DNA from 2 places in the Streptomyces sp. NPDC005195 genome. Region 1 is predicted to be linked to the other one. Evidence: riboswitches for the same ligand, from Rfam matches in the RefSeq annotation. Region 1 holds a riboswitch; the other holds the start of a gene.
The links. A riboswitch is a leader RNA that binds a small molecule or an ion and turns the genes downstream of it on or off. The one in region 1 is predicted to bind cyclic di-AMP.
Positions count from the first base shown of each region.

Region 2: linked by a shared signal. The riboswitch ahead of ABZV34_RS13300 (transglycosylase family protein) and the one ahead of ABZV34_RS23260 (LysM peptidoglycan-binding domain-containing M23 family metallopeptidase) in region 1 are both predicted to bind cyclic di-AMP.

Region 1 is NZ_JBEXHZ010000024.1:1,318-4,708, reverse strand. Features, by position in the region: gene ABZV34_RS23275 (XRE family transcriptional regulator) at 1-191, shown strand, start outside; gene ABZV34_RS23270 (DUF6126 family protein) at 188-340, shown strand; gene ABZV34_RS23265 (tyrosine-protein phosphatase) at 400-1,197, opposite strand; cyclic di-AMP (ydaO/yuaA leader) riboswitch at 1,764-1,918, shown strand; gene ABZV34_RS23260 (LysM peptidoglycan-binding domain-containing M23 family metallopeptidase) at 1,923-2,840, shown strand; gene ABZV34_RS23255 (SGNH/GDSL hydrolase family protein) at 3,116-3,391, shown strand, end outside.
Region 2 is NZ_JBEXHZ010000009.1:122,525-125,915, reverse strand. Features, by position in the region: gene eno (phosphopyruvate hydratase) at 1-852, opposite strand, end outside; gene ABZV34_RS13300 (transglycosylase family protein) at 1,150-1,839, opposite strand; cyclic di-AMP (ydaO/yuaA leader) riboswitch at 1,844-2,007, opposite strand; gene ABZV34_RS13295 (transglycosylase family protein) at 2,191-3,180, opposite strand.

The DNA of each region.
Region 1 (3,391 bases):
TCGGGGACACCACGCAGGTGCTCGCGCCCGGGGACAGCGCGCACTTCGACTCGCTGACCCCGCACCGTATAGCCGCCGCCGACCAGGCGGGGGCCGACCTCCTTTTCGTACACACCCTGCTGCAGAGCCCCGCCGCCGCGCTGTGCCTCGGCCCGGCGGCGCCGCACCCGACCCTAGGAGAGACGTCATGACGGAACCCACGGAGCCCGGCCACCGGCGGTCCATGGAGGACAAGCTCCCCCGTGCGCTGTGGGTGCGGCTGATCATCTACGTGGCCGTCGGCCACCTCTTCGCGGCCTTCATCTACCTGCTGTTCACGCTGGGGGCGCAGAACCAGTAGACCCGGCGCACGGCCACGGCCGCGGGGCGCACGGCCGTGGGCCGCACGGCCCGTGGACGTCAGTCGAGGAGCCTGTCGCGCAGCCGGTCCCGCAGCTCGGGGGTGAGACGCAGGGCCTCCTCCAGATAGCCGTCGACGCCGCCCCAGGTCTCCTCGATCGTCTCGAAGGCCGCCGTCAGGTACTCGGCCCGCGCGTCGAACAGCGGGCTGAGCAGCTCCATGACCTCGGGGGAGCTGGGCGTGTCCGAGGTGCCGTTGCGGTGCACCTTGTAGCGGCGGTGGCGCGCGTTCGACTCCAGGTAGTCGGCGACGATGGCGTCGCGCTCGACGCCCACGGCGAGCAGCGTCACGGCTATGGACAGGCCCGCGCGGTCCTTGCCCGCCGCGCAGTGCATGAGCGCGGGCACGCTGTCCTCGGCCAGGGCGTGCAGCACCTGGGAGTGCTCGGCCGTCCGCTCGGTGACGATCGTCCGGTACGAACCGATCATCCGGTCCGCCGCCCGGCCGTCGCCGAGGTGGGCACGGAGCTGGTCGAGCTCGCCGTCACGGACCATCTTCCAGAACTCGCTGCCGTCGGCCGGGTCGGTCAGCGGAAGATTCACGTTCCGTACGCCGGGCAGCTCGACGTCCGGCCCCTCCAGTTTCTGGTCCGAGGCGTTGCGGAAGTCGAAGATCGTGTGCAGCCCGAGGGAGGAGAGGAACGCGGCGTCCTCCTTCGTGGCGTGCGCGAGGTGGCCACTGCGGAACAGCCGCCCGGACCGCACCCGCCGGCCGTCCACGGTGGGCAGGCCGCCCACGTCTCGGAAGTTGCGCACTCCGGCCAGCTCCGGCTCGGTCGACGGGACCTGCTGCGTCACGGGGGCTCCTCCCATAGGGCCGTCGGCACCGCTCGTCGTCGCTCGCCGACGGGAATCGCCTCTCGACGATACGACATGGGTACCTCGGGCGATGAGTTGTCCACAGGCGTCGCCTCCGAGGTGGGACGGCCTTGACGACCTCCGCGCCGGAGCACCTCACGACCCCCGTCCTCGCGCGGCAGCGGAGCGACGGAGGGGTCCGCGCGGCGGCCGCGGAACCGTGTGGGGATCTCGATGCGTCAGTCGTCAGATTTCGTAACGTGTGACCGGTGTGGGGGAAATGTCGCTTTCAGTCCAACTCGTCCCGAGAAAGGGCCCTCTGGGGTGTCGTGCGTGAGCAGCGTCATATACGTGACGATGCGTTGCGACCTTCGTCCCCCGGGGTGCCGCGCGGCCCGGGGGATCGCCGGGGTCGAAAGGGGCACCGCGCACGGAGGGTGACGGACAATCAGGACATCGATCAAGAAAGGTGGTCGTACGGAGATCGCGGACAGTTGTCGACGCGCTGTTCTCTCGCCTACGTTCGCCCTCAATCCGGACGGACGCCCAATCCTGCCGCCGCCCGGAATCCGCACTCACCCGTACGCGGCAGGAGCGGGGGACCCACAGGTACGACGCCTGTTCCGGTCTCCGGAACGGCTAGGGGTACAGCCGCGCCCGCGCGGCCGGGCATCTCCAGCCCGCACCCGACAGCTCACCTCGCAGGCGCCGGAGAGGAATGCGTCATGCCCGCGAAGGGTAAGCACCGTCGTCCCAGGTTTCTGCGCCTGCCCCGCTCGATCGCCCTGGCCGGCACCGGTGGTGCCGCGCTCGCCCTGCCGCTGATGGGCGCCGTCTGCGCCCATGCGGCGGCCCCGGCGGCAGCCGTCCCGTCCGCCGTGCAGAAGATCACGACGGTCTCCGCGCCCGCCGCGGCCGACGGGGAGAAGACCTATGTCGTGAAGTCCGGTGACACGCTCGCGAAGATCGCGGACCGGCAGCACGTCAGCGGCGGCTGGAAGAAGCTCTACGCCGACAACCGCGCGGTCGTCGGCGGTGATCCGAAGCTGATCCGTCCCGGCCTGAAGCTCACGATCGTGGGGCGGAGCGCCGCGGCCGGCGCCACGCCGCAGGCGGCGGAGTTGTCGTCCGTCTCGTCCGTGGGCTCCGCCACCGCGCTCTCCGTGCGGCCCGCCGTCGAGACGGCCACCGCGACCGACACCACCGCGGCCAAGGCCGCCCAGGCCGCCGACGCGGGGTACACCCTGCCCGTCGAGGGAGCCACCATCGGCACCGGCTACAAGGTGCCCGGCAGCATGTGGTCCAGCGGCTACCACACCGGTGTGGACTTCGTGGTCCCGACCGGCACCACGGTCAGGTCCGTCGCCGCGGGCACCGTCGTCTCGGCCGGCTGGGGCGGCGCGTACGGCAACCAGGTCGTCGTCCAGCACGCCGACGGGCGGTACTCGCAGTACGCCCACCTGTCCGCGCTCTCCGTCTCGGCGGGGCAGACCGTGACCGCGGGGCAGCGGCTCGGCCTCTCCGGCGCGACCGGCAACGTCACCGGACCGCACCTGCACTTCGAGATCCGCACGACCCCCGTCTACGGCTCGGACGTGGACCCGGTCGCGTACCTGCGCGCCCACGGCGTCGTCGTCGCCTGACGCCCCCACACGTCCCGAGGGCCGGACCCCACGCTTCACGGGGTCCGGCCCTCGGTGTCTCGTCAGTGCCGCGCCGCCGCCCTTTCCGGATCTCGGGCGTCCAGGCGCGGTGGCTGTTCAACCACGCCTGAGAGAGCCCTATTCCGGATTTCGGCCAATTTTTATGAGTGGCTTATCTCACCACCCGTCAACCCATTCCTACGGTCGCGTAGCTCACATCCCAAGGTGAATCATGGCTCGATGTGGCAAACGATTCGAAGAGTGACAACAGAGCGGTGATCGGGTCGTACGTGGCGGTGGGGGACAGCTTCACCGAAGGCGTCGGCGACCCCGGCCCCGAAGGAGCCTTCGTCGGTTGGGCGGACCGTTTCGCGGTGCTGCTCGCGGACCGGCAGCCGGAAGGCGACTTCACCTACACCAACCTCGCCGTGCGCGGGAAACTGCTCGACCAGGTCATCGACGACCAGCTCCGGCGGGCCAAGGAACTCGCCCCGGACCTGGTCTCCTTCTGCGCGGGCGGCAACGACATCATCCGGCCCGGCACCGACCCC
Region 2 (3,391 bases), on a different contig from region 1:
GATGGAGATGAGCGGGTACGCGGAGACGAGCTCCTCGTAGTACTCGGTCATCTCGGCGGCCGAGCGGGACTTGCCCTCGAACTCGTACTTGCCGTCCTTGTAGAACTCGGACGCGGCGACGTCGAGGGCGAGCGCGATCTGCTCACCGGGGACGTAACCGGCCTGCTTGATGGCCTCGAGGATGAGGTCGAGCGCGGCGCGGTTCGACTCCAGGTTCGGGGCGAAGCCGCCCTCGTCGCCGAGGCCGGTGGACAGGCCCTTGGACTTCAGGACGGACTTGAGGGTGTGGTAGACCTCGGCGCCCCAGCGCAGCGCCTCGGAGAAGGACTCCGCGCCGATCGGGGCGATCATGAACTCCTGGATGTCCACGTTCGAGTCGGCGTGCGAGCCGCCGTTCAGGATGTTCATCATCGGAACGGGCAGCAGGTGCGCGTTCGGGCCGCCCAGGTAGCGGAAGAGCGGGAGGTCGGACGCCTCGGAGGCGGCGTGCGCGACGGCCAGCGAGACGCCGAGGATGGCGTTGGCGCCCAGCGAGCCCTTGTTGTCGGTGGCGTCCAGGTCGAACATGGCCTGGTCGATCAGGCGCTGCTCGGTGGCGTCGTAGCCGACGAGCTCCGGGCCGATCTGCTCGATGACGGCGAGGACGGCCTTCTCGACACCCTTGCCGTGGTAACGGTTGGGGTCACCGTCACGGAGCTCGACGGCCTCGAAGGCACCCGTGGAGGCGCCGGACGGAACGGCGGCACGACCCGTGCTGCCGTCGTCGAGGCCGACCTCGACCTCGACCGTGGGGTTGCCTCGGGAGTCCAGGATTTCCCGGGCTACGACGACGTCGATGGACGGCACGAGCATCTCCTTCTGGGATGTGACGCGGGTACGCGGGCCCGCGGGGCCCGCACTGCACGGTGCCGCGTTCGGCTCCGCGGGATGAGCCTAACCGGCCCGGGGCGATCGGCCGGACGCTCGACCACCCCTTGAGCAGAACTGAGGGTAAATATTGTTCCCCTTCGAAACAAAAAGCCCCGCTCCGGTGCGTACGGGGGAAGACGCACCGGAGCGGGGAGCCCGTGGGGACGGGGGTGACCCTCTTCGGGTCTCCGCGTGGAGACCCTTCCTACGAGAGGACCGTCATCCGAGAGGACCGTCGTCTCAGCTGAGGTGGAGCTGCTGGCCCGGGTAGATGAAGTCCGCGTCGTCGACGATGTCCTTGTTCAGCTTGAACAGGTGCTGCCAGCCGCCCTTGACCTTCTTCTTCTCGGCGATCGAGCTGAGGCTGTCGCCCTTGACGACCTTGTACTCGCCGTCGCCCTTCTTGACCTTCTTGCCGGTCGGGGTGGAGACGGTCTTCCGGGCCGCGGGGCGCTCGGACGAACGGGAGGCGGCGGTGTCCGTGGAACGGGTGGCGGTGCTCTGCGCGCCGCTGGAGGTGGACGGCTTCGCGGGGGTGGCCGTACCACCGGTGTAGGCGGCGCCGGACAGGCCCGTGCCGCAGGTCGGCCAGGCACCCTTGCCCTGCGCGGCGAGGACCTTCTCGCCGATGGCGATCTGCTGCGACTTGGAGGCCTTGTCGGCGGTGGAGGCGTAGGCGGTGCCGCCGTACGCGGCCCACGTGGAGGCCGAGAACTGCAGGCCGCCGTAGTAGCCGTTGCCGGTGTTGATCGACCAGTTGCCGCCGGACTCGCACTGGGCGACGGAGTCCCATTCGGAGGCGGTGGCGGCGGAGGCGCTGCCGGCCGCCATCAGCGGAGCGGCGATGGCGACGCCGGTGACACCGGCGAGCGTGGCCACACGAGTGGCCTTGGACGGACGGCGGTGCTTGCCCTTGCTGGAAAACAGCATCGAGTGATCCCCTCACCGACGCCTGCGAGGTGAGCTGTCGGGTTCGGGCGGGTGAGTGCCCGGCCGTGCGCCGTCGGCGCACGTCTTCACCCCAAGCCGCTCCCGGTCAACTACCGGGCACGGCGCTTACCTTGGGTCCCCCGCTCCTGCCTACGGCGCTTGACGCGTCGACTGTTCCCGTACGGCCGCTGGCAGGATTCGGCGTTGCGACCGTCGGGGCCCGCTGTGGCGAGCGGTGATGACCGTAAGCAGTCGATCGACCGAATTTCAAAGACGATCAGGGCCTTTGAGATCCATCTCTCACTTGCTCCAAACCGGACATTACACAGCGAACCATGACGTGAACTCCCGCTACTTTTCGCCCGATTCGGCATCAACTGCAAGGCTCTGACCGGGGAGGATGAGGTCCGGGTCGACACCGACCGTCTTCTCATTCCCGGCGTAGAGCCCGGCCCATCCGCCGTCGAGGTCAAGGGCGTCGGCGATCGCCGAGAGGCTGTCTCCGGTGCGGACGACGTACGAGCCGTCGACGACGGCGCGGGAGGTGCCGGAGTCGCGCGAGGTGTGCCGGCCGGAGGAGTCGTCGCCGCGGCCGTCCACCGCGTCGTCGGTGGAGTTCTCGGCGGCACTGCCACCACGGTGGCGCCCGGCGCCGGTGGCCGCGCCCTCGGACGCCGCCGAAGCGTCGCCGTCCTGGCCCGAGTTGCCCGATTCGCCACCCTTCGCCGTCCGTGCGCCCTCGCTGTCCGCCTCCGGGTCGCTGACGGAGTCCCCGTCCGAGGAGGTGTCCGACTTCGTCCTGCTCTCGATCCCGTCCGAGGACGAATCGGACGAGGACGAGCCGGACGGCGAGAAGCCGATCCCCAGCGAGTCCGACAGGGAGCCGGACGAAGTGGATGAATCGGATGAACCAGATGAACTGGACGAGTCGCCGGCCACGCCCGTGTCGACCGAGACCTCGCCCGAGTGCTCGCTGAGCCCGGAGAGCGGGCCGCAGGTCGGCCAGGCGGCGAGACCCTGGTCGGCCAGGACCTTCTTGGCGATGGCTATCTGCTGCGACCGGCTGGCCTCGTCGGCGCTCGGCGCGTACATGCGGCCGTCGTATCTCTGCCAGTTCTCCTGGGTCAACCGCAGGCCGCCGTAGTGCCCGTTGCCGTCGTCGGCGCTCCACTGACCGCCGCTCTCGCACTCGGCGACCCGGTCCCATGTGGTGCCGTCGGCCGCGCTCGCGCTCGCGGCACCGAGCAGCGGGATGGCGATCGCCGATCCGGTCACTCCTGCCGCGACGATGAGGGCCGGAGCCTGACGGGGGCGACGATGGCGGCCGTTCCCGGAGAGCATGCGAGAGCCTTTCACGTGACAGCAGGTGACTACGCGGCTGATGAGCCGCGTTGATGGGTGAACGTAGCCTCACTCGATCACTTGTCACAAGTAGATACAGCGCAGATCACGTGAAGATCACAGAGTTGAGGGACCATCACTTTTTCGCGGCCGGACGTTCATACTTCGCGGCCACCACTCCGGCGCACCGCGACGGCCGCCTCTCCGGCAC